DNA from 3 places in the Actinoplanes sp. NPDC051343 genome. Region 2 is predicted to be linked to each of the others. Evidence: predicted binding sites of a transcription regulator. Region 2 holds the regulator's gene; each other region holds the start of a gene.
What was found. The regulator HrcA, encoded in region 2, represses chaperone genes, less so after heat shock. The targets are predictions, from matches to a motif close to GGTTNGCACNCTCNNNNNGAGNGTGCNAACC.

Region 1 (5,508 bases), on a different contig from region 2:
CTGGTCGACGCGCCGGAGGGCGGCTGGACCGTGTTCGGCGCCCAGTCGGCCGGCTGCAACCCGATCGCGACGGCGCTGCAGGGCGGCACCGACGAGATCGTCCCGGTCAAGCCGACCGGCATCGCCAAGTCGCTCAACATCGGCGACCCGGCGGCCGGGGCGTACGCGATCGAGGCGGTCAAGCGGACGGGCGGCTGGATGGACTACGCCGACGACGACGAGATCCGCGACGGCATCCGGCTCCTCGCCGAGACGACCGGAGTCTTCGCGGAGACGGCCGGCGGCACGACCGTGGCCGTACTGAAAAAGCTTGTGGAAACCGGAAAGCTCGACCCGGCGAAGGAGACCGTCGTCTTCAACACGGGTGAGGGGCTCAAGACCTTGGACGCGGTCGCCGAACTGGTGGGACCCACGCACCGCATCAAGCCGTCGCTGCGCGGTGCTCGCGAAGCGGGCCTGCTCGGATGACGCAGAGTGACTGATCCTCTGCCCACGGTTCAAGATTCCATCGTGGGAGGACTTGCGAACCGACCGGCCGATCGGCAGGATGCTCTACGCGGGAGGGCGTGACGCCGTACTGAGGCCCCTCACTTCTCGAGCTTGGTGACAATCTCTCGAGGGGCCCAACGACCCGGTGCCGGAGGCGCCGTGCGTCCGCCCTCCCGACCAAATTCGTCCAGTCATCCAAGAGCAGTCATTTAATAGAGTCATTTAATAGATTGTTAGGTGGCCGTCACCCGAGCAGGGTGACGGCCATGCGCATTTCAGCGGTGCCGCTGGATTCTCCGGATGACGCGTTCGGGATCGTCTGCTCCTGTCAGGAGTTCGATCAGCCCGACCTGCCCGCGCTGCCGCGCGAGGCGTTCCTGGCCGCCCTCGACAACCCGTGGCCCGGCCTCACCTACGAGCGCTATCTCGCCAAGGCCGGCGACACCCCGGTCGGCTACCTGGTGCTCGGCTTCCCGCAGCACGACAACCGGGCGCTGGTCGAGGTCGACCTGGTCGTGCTTCCGCGGCAGCGCCGCCGCGGGGCCGGCCGGGTGCTGCTCGAGCTGGCCCAGCACCGCGCCCGCGCGCTCGGCCGGCACCACCTGGTCGGCCGGTCGGTGCAGACCCGGCCGGACGGCGCCGCGTTCGCCGAGGCGGCCGGCGCCCGGGCCGCGCTGCAGCAGATCCGTTGCCGCCTCGACCTGCACGACGCCGACCAGGACCGCCTCGACGCGCTGCTGGCCGAGGCGTGGAAGCACGCCCCCGGCTACGACGTGGTGCAGTGGACGGGCGTGCCGCCCGACGACATCATCGACGACGTCGCCACGGTCGGGAACCGGATCAACACCGACTCCCCGATCGGCGACCTGCCGCTGGAGCCCGAGCAGCTGGACGCCGATCAGATCCGGCAGGCCGAGGCGTCCAACGTGAGCCGGGGCCGGGAGACCTTCAACACCGGCGTACGTCGCAACGGCCGGCTGGTCGGCTGGACGGCCATCGCCGGCCTGCTCGCCGAGCCGCAGCGGGCCTGGCAGCAGATCACCCTGGTGCTGCCGGAGGACCGCGGACACCGGCTGGGCCTGGTGCTCAAGCTGGAGAACCTGCGGTTCGTGCGGGACCGGCGACCCGAACTGCGCTACATCGACACGTTCAACGCGCTCTCCAACGGGCACATGCTCTCGATCAACCGGCAGATCGGCTTCGCGCCCTCGGAGTCGATCATCCACTGGCGGCTCGACGTGTGAGACCCGCTCAGACCCGGCGCCGCATCCTCAGTTCGGTCAGCACCGGGATGACCGGGTGCGGCACCGGCTCGCCGACCTCCTTGAAGCCGAGCTTCTCGTACGCCCGGACGGCCCGGTCGTTGCCGGTCACCACCTCGAGCATCAGCTCGTCGCGCCCGCACTCGCGGGACCACTCGGAGACCGCGTCGACCAGGTCGCCGAGCAGGCCGCTGCCGCGGTAGGCCGGGGTCAGGTAGACCGCGAACACGATCGTGGTCGCCGGATCTTCCGGCATGACCGTGCCGCCGGCGTGCCCGATCAGGCGACCACCGGGGTCGGCGATGAACTGGGCCAGCTGGCGGCCGACGGTGGCCTGGGCGATGCGTGCCCGGTAGGCCTCGTGGGGCCGCGCCGCCGCGGTGGCCAGCGTCTCGAGGAACGCGAGCGGGCTGTCGGCCAGCATCTCGAGCCGGAGAGCGCGCATGCGGGCGGCGTCGTCGACGGTCACCCGGCGTACGGTCCAGCTTTTCATGGTCTTCTCCCTACCCCGGTCCAGGTGCGGGCGGCAACCGGGTTGCCGCATATCCGTCCGGGGTGGCAAGTCGCCGCAGGCTGAGGCAAGGTGGTCAGCTATGGAATCAGCCGAGCCCCCGCTGCGCCTGGTCGACGAACCGGTGGTCGAGGCGGCGGATCCGCTCGACGCCGAGTCGCGGACGGCCGAGTTGCCCCATCCCGGGCTGGTCGTGACCGCGGCTCCCCAGATGTCCGACCGCCTGGTGCCGGGTCCCGGGTTCGGCGGCTGGGCCGACAAGGCCGGCGGCGTCCTGCTGCGCAACGTGGTGCTGTTCGTGCTGATCGCGCTGCTGGCCGCGCTGCCCACGCACTTCTTCGTCGGGCGCGTCGACGACACCCTGATCGCCGCGCCCGCGCTCTCCGACGTGATCGGCGGCTTCGGCCTGCTGCTGCTCCCGCTGATGTGGCTGGCCTATTTCGCGGTCTCGGCCCTGCCGCTGCTGATCGTGCTGGCCGGAGCGGTCGGGGTGGCGGTACCGGCGGCCGCCGACGGCGCCCGGCCACGCCTGCGCACGGTCTGGTCGCTGGTCGCCGACCGGTTGCGCCCGCTCTGGCTCTGGCTGGCCCTGTTCGGTCTGGTCGCACAGGGCCTGCCGCTGCTCGACTCGCAGCCCGATGTGGCCGGCAGCGTGGCCGAGCCGCTGCGGATCATCCTGGTGCTCGCGTCGAGCGCGGTGCTCACGGTGGCCGGCATGGTCGGCTGCGTGGTGCTGATCGAGCACGGCCGAGGCCCGAGCCGGGCGCTGCACCTGCTGGCCGGCACACCACCCGCCGGGGTGGCCGGGCTGGCCGTGGCCTCCCTGGCGTTCATCCTGCTGCCCCGGCTGGCCGACGCCGTCGGTGGCTCGGTCGCGCAGACCGCCACCGGGGTCGCGTCCGGCGTGTTCTGGGCGGTCGCGGCCCTGGTCACGTACGCCCAGGCCCGTCGGGCCGAAGGCCCGGTGACCAGCGTCTCCCTGCGCGCCGAGCTGGCCGCCCCGGAGCTCTTCTGAGCCGCTAGCGAACAGGGTGCTGTTTGCTTGCACTCGCCCCCTCAGAGTGCTAAACAAGTCATTGGCACTCGTGACCTGTGAGTGCCAAACAGGTCGGGACGGTGGGGTTCCGGTCGCGGTGCCGCCATCGGCGCCGGGGCGCGGGGCTGGTCGTCGCGGGCCATCCGGCTCGACTTGGGACGTCACATCGCCAGGTGGTGACGTCCGCAGGATTCAGGCAACACAGTTTCGCAACGAGCGGCAGGGCCAGACGGCCCGGCACCGCGAATGTCCAGGAGGACAACGCCGTATGGCCAAGATCATCGCATTCGACGAGGAAGCTCGTCGCGGCCTCGAGAGCGGTATGAACCAGCTCGCCGACGCCGTCAAGGTGACGCTCGGCCCCAAGGGCCGCAACGTAGTGCTCGAGAAGAAGTGGGGCGCTCCCACCATCACCAACGATGGTGTGTCGATCGCCAAGGAGATCGAGCTCGAGGGCACCTTCGAGAAGATCGGCGCCGAGCTGGTCAAGGAGGTCGCCAAGAAGACCGACGACGTCGCCGGTGACGGCACGACGACGGCGACCGTTCTCGCCCAGGCGCTCGTCCGCGAGGGCCTGCGCAACGTGGCCGCCGGCGCCAACCCGATGGCCCTCAAGCGGGGCATCGAGGCTGCTGTCGCCAGCGTCTCCGAGGGTCTGACCCAGATCGCCAAGGACGTGGAGACCAAGGAGCAGATTGCTTCGACCGCCTCCATCTCCGCCGGTGACTCCACGGTCGGCGAGATCATCGCCGAGGCCATGGACAAGGTCGGCAAGGAAGGCGTCATCACCGTCGAGGAGAGCAACACCTTCGGTCTCGAGCTCGAGCTCACCGAGGGCATGCGCTTCGACAAGGGCTACATCTCGGCGTACTTCATGACCGACGCCGAGCGTATGGAGGCCGTCTTCGACGACCCGTACATCCTGATCGCCAACAGCAAGATCTCCGCGGTGAAGGACCTGCTCCCGATCCTCGAGAAGGTCATGCAGGGCGGCAAGCCGCTGATCATCATCGCCGAGGACGTCGAGGGCGAGGCCCTGGCGACCCTGGTGGTCAACAAGGTCCGTGGCACCTTCAAGTCGGTCGCCGTCAAGGCCCCCGGCTTCGGTGACCGTCGCAAGGCCATGCTCGAGGACATCGCGATCCTCACCGGTGGCGCGGTCATCAGCGAGGAGGTCGGCCTCAAGCTCGACGGCGCCGACCTGAGCCTGCTGGGCACCGCCCGCAAGGTCGTCATCACCAAGGACGAGACCACCGTCGTCGACGGCGGCGGCAACGCCGAGCAGATCCAGGGCCGGGTCAACCAGATCCGGGCCGAGATCGAGAAGTCGGACTCCGACTACGACCGCGAGAAGCTGCAGGAGCGCCTGGCCAAGCTGGCCGGCGGCGTTGCGGTCATCAAGGTCGGCGCGGCCACCGAGGTCGAGCTCAAGGAGCGCAAGCACCGCATCGAGGACGCCGTTCGCAACGCGAAGGCGGCCGTCGAAGAGGGCATCGTCCCCGGCGGTGGCGTGGCGCTCGTGCAGGCCGGCAAGTCCGCGTTCGACAAGCTGGACCTGGTGGGCGACGAGGCCACCGGTGCCAACATCGTCAAGGTCGCGCTCGACGCCCCGCTGCGTCAGATCGCCGTGAACGCCGGCCTCGAGGGCGGCGTCGTGGTCGAGAAGGTGCGCAACCTCGAAGCGGGTTGGGGCCTGAACGCCGCGACCGGCGAGTACGTCGACCTGCTGGCCGCGGGCATCATCGACCCGGCCAAGGTCACCCGCTCGGCGCTGCAGAACGCCGCGTCGATCGCCGCGCTGTTCCTCACCACCGAGGCCGTCGTGGCCGACAAGCCCGAGAAGAACCCGGCCCCGGCCGGCGCCCCGGGCGGCGGAGACATGGACTTCTGAGTCCAGTCATAAGCACCACATAAGGGCGGGTCGCCATTGGCGGCCCGCCCTTGCCGCGCCCGGCGCGAGCGCTAACGTTGGACGGGTGCGCGATCCATCGGTCTCCCGCAACACCGCCGGCCGGCTCTCCCCGATCCGCCGCGTCGCCGACCTTCGGCGGCTGCGTGACGAGCAGTTCGACGTCCTGGTGGTCGGCGGCGGTGTGACCGGCGCCGGTGCCGCCCTCGACGCCGCGTCCCGCGGGCTCAAGGTGGCCCTCGTCGAGGCCCGCGACCTGGCCGCCGGCACGTCCAGCCGTTCCAGCAAGCTGATTCACGGC
Region 2 (5,508 bases):
TGTCCGAGCCGCTCGGTGAACGGTTCGCGGCGACGCGGGAGTGGGCGCTGCACCGGCTCGGCGAGCATCTGACGCTGGAGGTGCTGGCCAGGCATGCGGCGGTGTCGCCGCGCACGTTCTCGCGGCGTTTCCTTGAGGACACCGGCTACACGCCGATGCAGTGGGTGATGCGGGCCCGCATCGACGTGGCCCGGGAGCTGCTCGAACGGTCGTCGCGCAGCGTCGAGCAGATCGCCGCCGAGGCGGGGCTGGGCACCGCCGCCAACCTGCGGCTGCACTTCCAGCGGCTGCTCGGGACGACGCCGAGCCAGTACCGGCGTACCTTCCGGGTGGCTTGATTCTTTCGAACCGTGGCGCTCGCGCCGCTCCCGGGCGCCCGGAAATTGGACAAGCCTTGAGACATGACTCGCATCGCCATCAACGGATTCGGCCGCATCGGCCGCAACGTGCTGCGCGCCTTGCTCGAGCGGGACAGCAAGCTCGAGGTCGTCGCGGTCAACGATCTCACCGAGCCGGCCGCCCTGGCCCGGCTGCTCGCCTTCGACAGTACGGCCGGTCGTCTGGGCCGCCCGGTGACGGTCGACGGGGACACCATCGTCGTCGACGGCCGCCGGATCAAGGTGACCGCCGAGCGGGAACCGGCCAGGCTGCCCTGGGCCGAGCTCGGGGTCGACGTGGTGCTCGAGGCGACCGGCAAGTTCACGGCCGCCGACAAGGCCCGGGCCCACCTCGACGCGGGTGCCTCCAAGGTGCTCGTCGGTGCGCCCTCCGACGGCGCGGACGTGACCATCGCGTACGGCGTGAACACCGACGCCTACCAGCCCGGCGTGCACACGATCGTCTCCAACGCCTCGTGCACGACGAACGCGCTCGCGCCGCTGGCCAAGGTGCTCGACGACCTGGCCGGCATCGAGTACGCGTTCATGACGACCGTGCACGCGTACACCCAGGAGCAGAACCTGCAGGACGGCCCGCACCGCGACCCGCGCCGGGCCCGCGCCGCCGGCGTCAACATCGTGCCGACCACGACCGGGGCAGCCAAGGCGATCGGGCTGGTGCTGCCGAACCTGGCGGGCCGGCTGTCCGGCGACTCGATCCGGGTGCCGGTGCCGGTCGGCTCGATCGTCGAGCTGAACACGACCGTCGCCCGTGACGTCACCCGCGACGAGGTGCTGGCCGCCTACCGCGCGGCGGCCGACGGCCCGCTGGCCGGCATCCTGGAGTACTCGGACGACCCGCTGGTCTCGTCGGACATCGTCGGCAACCCGGCGTCGTCCATCTTCGACTCGCTGCTCACCCGGGCCGACGGCCGGCACGTCAAGGTCGTCGCCTGGTACGACAACGAGTGGGGCTTCTCCAACCGGGTGGTCGACTCCCTGGAGCTGTTGGCCCGCTGACCAGCAAAAAACCGCCGGCCTCCACGGGGAGGCCGGCGGTTTTTGCTACCCAGAAATCAGTGCCCGTTGAAAGCGTCCCGCATCCGCGAGAAGAAGCCGCCCTGCTTGCTCAGTTCGGCGACGTCCTCGCCGCGGGTCTTGGCGAAGTCGCGCAGCATGCGTTCCTGCTCGGCCGTCAGCTTGGTCGGGGTCTTGACGTCGAGGTGCACGAAGAGATCGCCGCGGCCCTGGCCCCGCAGGTGGGGCACGCCCTTGCCGCGGATGCGCAGCGTGCTGGCCGGCTGGGTGCCCTGCTTGACCTCGATCGCCTCTTCGCTGTCGAGCGTCTTGATCGTGAGGCGGGTGCCGAGCGCGGCCGCGGTCATCGGGAGCGTGACCCGGCAGTGGAGGTCGTCGCCCTTGCGGGAGTAGACGTCGTGCGGACGCTCGTGGATCTCGACGTAGAGGTCGCCGGCGGTGCCTCCACCGGGGCCGACCTCGCCCTGCTGGGCCAGCCGGATGCGCATGCCGTCCTCGACGCCCGCCGGGATCTTGACGGTGAGCGAGCGGCGGGTGCGGACGCGGCCGTCGCCGGCGCAGGTCGGGCACGGGTGCGGGATGACCGTGCCGTGGCCCTGGCAGGTCTGGCAGGGGCGGGACGAGACCACCTGGCCGAGGAAGGTGCGCTGTACGCTCTGCACCTCACCGCGGCCGGCGCAGGTCTCGCAGGTCGCGAGGTGGGTGCCGGGCGCGGTGCCGGCGCCCGAGCACTGGGTGCAGAGGACCGCGGTGTCGACAGTGATCGGCGCCTCGACGCCGAAGGCGGTCTCGACCAGGTCGAGTTCGAGGCGGAGGATCGCGTCGGCGCCGGGCCGGGTGCGCGGGCGCGGGCCGCGTGAGCCGCCGCCGGCCGCGCTGCCGAAGAACGCGTCCATGATGTCCTGGAAGCCGACGAACGGGCCGCCGGCGCCGCCCGGGCCGCCGGGGCCGACGCCGCCGCCGGGCGCCAGCGGGTCGCCGCCGAGGTCGACGACCTGCCGCTTCTGGTCGTCGGACAGCACCTCGTACGCGGCGTTGATGTCCTTGAACTTCTCGTGCGCTTCCGGATCAGGGTTGACGTCCGGGTGGTACTGCCGAGCCAGTTTGCGGTAGGCGCGCTTGATCTCGTCGTCGGTGGCTTCCCGGCTCACGCCGAGAATTCCGTAATAGTCCTTGGCCACGGGGTTTCGAGTCCTCAGTTCGCCAGTCCGGTGTCGGAGGTTCCAGTGAATCAGTTCTGTGCGAGCAGATCGCCGACATAGCGTGCCACCGCACGGACGGTGGCGATCGTGCCCGGGTAGTCCATGCGGGTGGGCCCGACCACACCGAGGCCCCCGACGATCGTGACACCCGGGCCGTAACCCGTGCTGACGACCGAGGTGGACCGCAGGTTGTCGATCTCGTTCTCGTCGCCGATGCGGACCCGCGTGGTGCTGGGCTCGACCTCGCCGATGAGCTTGAGCAGGATGACCTCTTCCTCGAGGGCCTCGAGGACGGGGCGCAACGTGCCCTGGAAGTCGAGCACACTACCGCGCGTCAGGTTGGCCGTGCCGGCCAGCATGAGGCGCTCCTCACTGCGCTCGACGAGCGTCTCGAGGAGCACCGAGGCCAGGCACGCCATCGTGCCGCGGCTCTCCGGCGAGCACTCGTCGACCAGGCCTGCCACGAGCGGCGGGGTGTCGGCGAGTTTCTGCCCGGCGAGCTTCTCGTTGACCCGGCGGCGCAGGTCGGTCACGTCGGCGGCGGCGACCGGGGCCGGCAGCTCGACCAGGCGCTGCTCGACCCGGCCGGTGTCGGCGATCATCACCAGCATCAGGCGGGTGGTCGAGATCGGCACGAGTTCGAGATGGCGGACGCTGGAACGCGCCAGCGACGGATATTGCACGACCGCGACCTGGCGGGTCAGTTGGGCGAGCAGCCGGACCGTGCGGTGCACGACGTCGTCGAGGTCGACCGCGCCGATCAGGAAGCGCTCGATCGCCCGGCGCTCGGCCGGGCTGAGCGGCTTGACCCGGGACAGCCGGTCGACGAACAGGCGGTAGCCCGCGTCGGTGGGCACCCGGCCGGCACTGGTGTGGGGCTGGCGGATGTAGCCCTCTTCCTCCAGCGCGGCCATGTCGTTGCGCACGGTGGCCGGGGAGACGCCCAGGTGGTGGCGCTCGACGAGGGCCTTGCTGCCGACTGGCTCCTGCGTCTCGACGTAGTCCTCGACGATGGCGCGCAGGACCTCGAGCTTGCGGTCATCGAGACTCACTAATGACCCCTCCCTCGGGCTGCGAAGATCCCTGGCACTCCTGCGGTAAGAGTGCCAGTCTACGTCGCGATCCCCGGCAGCGCGATGATCGGAAGGGCCATCCGTCGTCGCGGATCGGACCGCATGTCACCCTCGACCCCGTTGAGCTGCGGCCCTACCGTGTCAGCCATGAGTGAACCACCCCGTCCGCCCGGCAACGGCATGCCTGACGAACCTACTTCGCCGTACAATCCGCCGCCCGCCGGCGGTTATCCCCCGCCGCCACCCCCACCGCCGTACGGAAGCCCGCCGCCCTACGGCAACCAGCCCCCACCGTACGGCAGCCAGTCCCCGCCCTACGGTGGCCAGCAACCGCCCTACGGTGGCCAGCCCCAATACGGCGGCTACCCCGGTAACAACGCGGCCGGTGAGGACCGGACGTGGCTTCTGGTCGCCCACTTCGGCGGCGCGGCCGGCGCGCTGATCTCCGGCGGCACCCTCGGCTGGATCGCGCCGCTGATCGCGATGCTGTCGCGCGGCCCCCAGTCGCCGCACGTGCGCGCCGAGGCGGTCAAGGCCCTCAACTTCCAGCTGGTCATCGCGATCGTCGCGGTCGTCTGCTGGCTCCTCAGCTTCCTGATCATCACCATCCTGGTCGGGGTGGCCGCCACGATCCTCGGCATCGTCTTCGGGGTCATCGCGGGCGCCAAGGCGGCCAACGGCGAGGGGTACAACTACCCGCTCAACGTGACAATCGTGAAATAGCCGCTCAGACCACGTCGCGAATGACCGCGTCGGCCAGCAACCGGCCCTTCAAGGTCAGGACCAACCGGCCCGCGGCGTGCGCCTCCGGCTCGATCAACCCGTTGGCCAGCACCTGCGCCACCCCGTCCGGGTCGAGACCGGCCAGCGGCAGCCCGTCGCGCAGCCGGACCCGCAACATCACGTCCTCGACCCGGCGGTCCGCCGGGTCGAGGACCTCCCGGGCATGGCCCGGCGAGGTGCCATCGGCCAGCCTTTTCCCGTACGCGGCGGGATGCTTGACGTTCCACCAGCGCACCCCGCCCACGTGGCTGTGCGCGCCCGGCCCCAGCCCCCACCAGTCGGCGCCGGTCCAGTAGAGCAGGTTGTGCCGGCACCGCCCGGCCTCGGACGCCGCCCAGTTCGACACCTCGTACCACTCGAGGCCGGCCGCGCCGAGCGCCTCCTCGGCCGCCAGGTAGCGGTCGGCCGCGACGTCGTCCGACGGGTACGGCATCTCGCCCCGCCGCATCCGGGCCGCCATCCGGGTGCCGTCCTCGACGATCAGGGCGTACGCGCTGACGTGGTCCACGCCGGCCTCGATCACCGCTCGGAGCGAGGCGGCGAAGTCGTCGGCCGTCTCCCCCGGCGTCCCGTAGATCAGGTCGAGGTTGACGTGCTCGAACCCGGCCTCGCGCGCCTCGATCGCGGCCCGCGGCGCCCGATCCGGGGTGTGCCTCCGATCGAGAATGCGCAGCACGGCCGGGGAGGACGACTGCATGCCGAGGGAGATCCGGTTGAACCCGTGGGACTCAAGACGGCGCAGGTAGGCCGGGTCGACGGACTCCGGATTGGCCTCGGTGCTGATCTCGGCGCCGGGGGCCAGGCCCCACGTGCGGTCGATGCCGTCGAGCACCCGGCCGAGGTCGTCGGCGCTGAGCAGGGTCGGGGTGCCGCCGCCGACGAAGACGGTGTCGACCGGCCCCGGCTCGATCACCTTCCGCGCGAGGTCGAGCTCGGAGAGGACCAGGTCGGCGTACCCCTCGCGGCTGACGCCCCCGCCCAGCTCGCTCGCCGTATAGGTGTTGAAGTCGCAGTAACCGCAGCGGCTGGCGCAGA
Region 3 (5,508 bases), on a different contig from region 2:
GGGGTCGCAGCGGCCAAGGGATACGCCTTGGCCGCCGACAAGCCGATCTACGGCGTCAACCACCTGGCCGCCCACGTCGCGGTCGACACCCTCGAACACGGGCCGCTGCCCGAACCGGCGATCGCGATGCTGGTCTCCGGTGGACACTCGTCGCTGCTGCTGGTCGACGACCTGACCGCCGGGGTCACGCCGCTCGGCGCGACGATCGACGACGCGGCGGGTGAGGCGTTCGACAAGGTGGCGCGTCTCCTCGGACTGGGATTTCCGGGCGGGCCGATCATCGACCGTACGGCAAACGACGGTGACCGGAAGTCGATCGCCTTCCCCCGGGGCCTGACCGCGGCCCGAGACCGGGCCGCCCACCGCTTCGACTTCTCCTTCTCCGGGCTCAAGACCGCGGTCGCCCGATGGGTCGAGGCCCGCGAGCGCGACGGCGAGCCGGTGCCGGTGGCCGACGTGTCGGCGAGCTTCCAGGAGGCGGTCTGCGACGTGCTGACCGCCAAGGCGATCGACGCCTGCCTGACCAACGGGGTGAAGACGCTGCTGATCGGCGGGGGAGTCGCGGCCAACTCGCGGCTCCGGGTGCTCGCGTCGGAGCGCGCCGCGAAGCACGGAATCGAGGTTCGCGTGCCCCGGCCGCAGCTGTGCACCGACAACGGCGCGATGGTCGCGGCGCTCGGCTCCCATCTCGTCGCGGCCGGCGTCGCCCCCAGTCGTCTCGATCTGCCTGCCGATTCCGCAATGTCATTGACCGCGGTCAGCGTGACGGGATAGACAGCAATGATCGAAAGGCGGGGCTCATGATCGCGCGGATGTGGGAGATACGCGCCCTCGGCAGCGGCTTCGACGAGCTGCTGTCCTGGGTGTGCGACGTGGCGGTGCCCCGGCTCGAGGTGCTGCCGCAGCACGTGTCCAGCGAGGTCTACACGTCGACCGACAACCGCATCGTGGTCATCACGAAGTGGCGCAACACCCCGGAAAATCTGCTGGCGCCGCCGCCGAAGCTGATCGCGCGGTCGCCCCACGTCTGGGATTTCAACCCCGTCGACCGCTGAGATCGGCTAGCGGGTCACCGCGATGAAGATCGCGAGCAGGACCAGCGTCACCGCGGCGATCGCGAAGAGCATCAGGAGGTCGCCGCGGGGCCGCTCCTCCCGGGGTGGCTCGGCGGGCAGGTCATGCGTGACGGCGGCGAGGTCGTCGAGCGTCCGGGCGTCGTGCGCGAGCCGTGCTCGCTCGGCGAACTCGTCCAGCGTCAGCCGCCCGGCCCCGGTGTGCCGCTCGAGCGCGGCCACCGTCCGCTGCCGATCCTCATCCGACGCCCGAATTTCCACCGGCGCACTCTAACGCGAAAAGGCGCGCCCGAACCGGGCGCGCCTTTCGACTGTGCGTGCGATCAGAAGCCCGGGCCGTGCTGGTGGCCGTGGCCACCGTGGCTGTGCCCGTGGCCGCCCGCGGCGGCCGGCTCCGGATCGGCCGGCTTCTCGACCACGAGGCTCTCCGTGGTGAGCAGCAGCGCGGCGATCGAGACGGCGTTGGACACCGCGTTGCGGGTGACCTTGACCGGGTCGATGATGCCGGCGGCCGCGAGGTCGACGTACTCGTCGGTGGCGGCGTTGAGGCCGTGGCCCCAGCCGAGCTCGGCGACCTTGCCGACCACGACGTAGCCGTCGTGGCCCGCGTTCTGCGCGATCCAGCGGAGCGGCTCCACCAGCGCCTTGCGGACGATGCCGACGCCGATCGCCTCCTCGCCGGTCAGGCCGAGGTCACCGTCGAGCTCCGAGACGATCTGGGCGAGTGCGGCGCCGCCACCGGGGACGGTGCCTTCCTCGACCGCTGCCTTGGTCGCCGCGATGGCGTCCTCGATGCGGTGCTTGCGCTCCTTCATCTCGACCTCGGTCGCGGCACCGACCTTGATGACCGCGATGCCGCCGGAGAGCTTGGCCAGCCGCTCCGAGAGCTTCTCCCGGTCCCAGTCGGAGTCCGACGCCTCGATCTCCTTGCGGATCTGCGAGACCCGGTCGGAGACCTCGGCCGAGCGGCCGCCGCCGTCCACGACTGTGGTGTTCTCCTTGTCGACCACGATGCGCCGGGCGGTGCCCAGCATGTCGAGGGTGACCTGGTCGAGCTTGTAGCCGAGCTCGGGCGCGATCAGCTCGCCGCCGGTGGCGATCGCCATGTCCTGCAGCATCGCCTTGCGGCGGTCGCCGAAGCCGGGAGCCTTCACCGCGGCGACCTTGATGGTCTTGCGGATCGCGTTGACCACCAGGGTGGACAGGGCCTGGCCCTCGACGTCCTCGGCGATGATCAGCAGCGGCTTGCTCTCCTGCAGAACTTTTTCCAGCAGCGGGAGGAGCTCCTCGATGCTCGAGATCTTCTGCGTGGTGATCAGGATGTACGCGTTCTCGAGGACGGCCTCCTGCGACTCCGCGTCGGTGACGAAGTTGGGCGAGATGAAGCCCTTGTCGAACTGCAGACCCTCGGTGACCTCGAGCTCGGTCGCCATCGCCGAGCCCTCCTCGACGGTGATGACACCGTCGCGGCCGACCCGGTCCATCGCCTCGGCGATCAGCTCGCCGATGGTGGCGTCCTGGGCCGAGATGGTGGCGACGTTGGCGATCGCCTTGTGGTCGGCGACCTCGACGGCCTTGGCCAGCAGCGCCTTGGAGATGACCTCGGAAGCCTGGTCCATGCCGCGCTTGAGACCGATCGGGTTGGCACCCGCGGTCACGTTGCGCAGGCCCTCGCGGACCAGCGCCTGGGCGAGCACGGTCGCCGTGGTAGTCCCGTCGCCGGCGACGTCGTTGGTCTTCGTCGCCACCTCCTTGACCAGCTGGGCGCCGAGGTTCTCGTACGGGTCGGTGAGCTCGATCTCCTTGGCGATGGTGACGCCGTCGTTGGTGATCGTGGGCGCGCCGAACTTCTTGTCGAGGACGACGTTGCGGCCGCGTGGGCCGAGGGTGACCTTGACCGTGTCGGCGAGCGTGTTGACGCCGTGCTCCAGCAGGTGCCGGGCGTCGTCAGAGAAGCTGAGAATCTTCGCCATGTATTGGTCCCTTCACGCACCAACGCCCTGACCCAACGATGTGGGCCAGGGCGGTCAGCACTGTCAGTAGGTCACTTCTCGATGACCGCGAGGACGTCGCGGGCGGAGAGCACCAGGTACTCTTCGCCGGCGTACTTGACCTCGGTGCCGCCGTACTTCGAGTAGAGAACCGTGTCGCCGACGCTTACGTCGATCGGGACGCGGTTGCCCTTGTCGTCGATCCGGCCGGGGCCGACGGCGAGGACGGTGCCCTCCTGCGGCTTCTCCTTGGCGGTGTCGGGGATCACGATGCCCGACGCCGTGGTCGTCTCAGCCTCGTTCGCCTGGACCACGATGCGGTCCTCGAGCGGCTTGATCGCAACCTTGGTCGCGGTAGTCACGGGCATTTCCTCCTGGGTGCAGGTTTCGCCGGCCAGTGCTGGCCGGACTGATGCCTCATGCCACCGGGCGGGGCCGTCGTCGCGGGTGCCGGTCCGCCTGGTGCCTAACCTCCCGCCGGAAGGCGGATGGCTGGCACCCTCATGTTGAGAGTGCTAACCGCGAGGTTATGCCGGAACTAGCACTCCGTCAACCAGAGTGCCAATGTCGTCATGCCGAGGAGAATGCCTGCGTGACCGATGACTTGACCACCCTCCTGCGTACCCCCGAAGGGGTGCGTGCGCTGGCCCTGGCGGCCGAGGTGGCCGCCCTCGATCCGCTCGCCGCGGCAGCGTCGGTGCGGGCTCGCGGGGTGGCCCCGGATCTGGCGGCGGCCGCGCTGACCCAGGTCGAGTTGCGCCGTCGGGCGGTGCGGAAGTTCGGCCCGTCGGCCGGGCGGATGTTTTTCACCCGGGCGGGGCTCGAACAGGCGACGCGAGCGGTCGTCGCGGACCGGCGGGCGGCGCGCCTCGCGGCGGCCGGGGTCAAGACCTTGGCCGATCTGGGGTGCGGGCTGGGCTCCGACGCGCTGGCGGCGGCACGGGCCGGGCTTTCGGTGTACGCCGTGGAAGCCGATCCGCACACCGCAGCACTGGCCGCGGCCAACGTCGACGAGGCGGGACTGGCCGATCTGGTCACGGTCGAATGCGCCGACGCGACCACCGTCGACCTGGCCCGCTTCGACGCGGTCTTCGCCGACCCGGCACGCCGAAGGGCCGGTCGTGGCCGCGTCTTCGACCCGCGCTCGTACTCTCCGCCGTGGGATTTCGTGGCCGGGCTGGCCGACCGGATTCCCCGCACGGTGCTCAAGCTGGCCCCCGGCATCGACCACGACCTGCTCCCGCCGGGCGCCGAGGGGGAGTGGGTGAGCGTCGACGGCGATCTGGTCGAGGCCGCGTTCTGGTGCGGCCCGCTGGCCTCGGCGGCGCGCCGGGCGGTGCTGCTGCCGTCGGGCGCCGAACTGACCGGTTCCGGCACGCAGGCCGCGCCGGTCGGGCCGATCGGCGCCTTCCTGTACGACCCCGATCCCGCCGTCGTCCGCTCGCACCTGGTGGCCGAGTTCGCGGCCACACTTGCCGGGCGCCTCGCCGACCCGTCGATCGCCTACGTCTTCACCGACGAGCCGGTCGACACACCGTACGCCCGGAGGCTGGCCGTGACCGACGTGCTGCCGTTCTCGCTCAAGCGTCTGCGGGCTCTGCTGCGGGAGCGCGGGGTGGGCCGGTTGGAGATCCGCAAGCGGGGTTCGGCGCTGGAGCCGGACAAGCTGAGACGTGATCTCAAGTTGTCCGGGCCGGCTGCCGCGTCGCTCGTGCTGACCCGGGTGGCCGGCGCTCCGACCGCCATTCTGTGTCGACCGTTGTAAAGGGTCTGGCAATAGGGCAGATCACCGTGGGGAAACGGGCACGTCCGACGATCATCGCCGGTAGTAGCGTTCCGGCCATGGCGAAGAAGGCCGCCGCCGGCACCCCGGCGACCGCGCTGCTGACCGCGCAAAAGGTCGAGCACACCCTGCATCCGTACGAGGTGGCGCCCGACGCGCCCAACTACGGCGCGCTGGTGGCGCAGGCCCTGGGGATCGCTCCCGAGCAGGTCTTCAAGACGCTGATCGTGGGGGTCGACGGGTCGCTGGTGGTGGCGGTCGTGCCGGTCACCGGTGACCTCGACCTCAAGGCACTGGCCCAGGCGGCGGGGGGTAAGCGGGCGGCGCTGGCCGACCGGGCGGCCGCCGAGCGCAGCAGCGGCTATGTGCGCGGCGGCATCAGCCCGCTCGGGCAACGCAAGCGGCTGCCGACTGTCATCGACGACTCGGTTACGGTACTGACCAGGATGTATGTCTCGGCCGGCCGTCGCGGTCTCCAGGTCGGCCTCGCACCCGGTGATCTGATTCGGCTGACCGAGGCAGTTACCGCCCCGATCCGGACATAGACGGCGAAAGTCGCGCTTGATCCATCGGCCGTTACGACAACGTTACGCGTCGAGAGGATCTTTCTCCCGAGATCGGTCGAGAACGGGCGCGCGAGTGACTTAGCGTAACTTTGTGG

Region 1: a site for HrcA is predicted at 3,302-3,332, ahead of groL (chaperonin GroEL). Genes of this name have one in related genera too.
Region 3: a site for HrcA is predicted at 3,555-3,585, ahead of groES (co-chaperone GroES). Genes of this name have one in related genera too.

What each region holds. Positions count from the first base shown of each region.
Region 1 covers NZ_JBITEL010000008.1:140,917-146,424, forward strand. Annotated here, with positions in the region: gene thrC (threonine synthase) at 1-468, shown strand, start outside; gene ACIA5C_RS26225 (GNAT family N-acetyltransferase) at 756-1,733, shown strand; gene ACIA5C_RS26230 (GNAT family N-acetyltransferase) at 1,741-2,244, opposite strand; gene ACIA5C_RS26235 (hypothetical protein) at 2,345-3,277, shown strand; gene groL (chaperonin GroEL) at 3,567-5,189, shown strand; gene ACIA5C_RS26245 (glycerol-3-phosphate dehydrogenase/oxidase) at 5,275-5,508, shown strand, end outside.
Region 2 covers NZ_JBITEL010000009.1:386,213-391,720, forward strand. Annotated here, with positions in the region: gene ACIA5C_RS29845 (GlxA family transcriptional regulator) at 1-338, shown strand, start outside; gene gap (type I glyceraldehyde-3-phosphate dehydrogenase) at 402-1,397, shown strand; gene dnaJ (molecular chaperone DnaJ) at 1,454-2,596, opposite strand; gene hrcA (heat-inducible transcriptional repressor HrcA) at 2,647-3,669, opposite strand; gene ACIA5C_RS29865 (DUF4870 domain-containing protein) at 3,838-4,413, shown strand; gene hemW (radical SAM family heme chaperone HemW) at 4,418-5,508, opposite strand, start outside.
Region 3 covers NZ_JBITEL010000010.1:126,156-131,663, reverse strand. Annotated here, with positions in the region: gene tsaD (tRNA (adenosine(37)-N6)-threonylcarbamoyltransferase complex transferase subunit TsaD) at 1-774, shown strand, start outside; gene ACIA5C_RS30700 (hypothetical protein) at 801-1,055, shown strand; gene ACIA5C_RS30695 (DUF1707 domain-containing protein) at 1,062-1,334, opposite strand; gene groL (chaperonin GroEL) at 1,397-3,046, opposite strand; gene groES (co-chaperone GroES) at 3,118-3,432, opposite strand; gene ACIA5C_RS30680 (methyltransferase domain-containing protein) at 3,657-4,829, shown strand; gene ybaK (Cys-tRNA(Pro) deacylase) at 4,907-5,392, shown strand.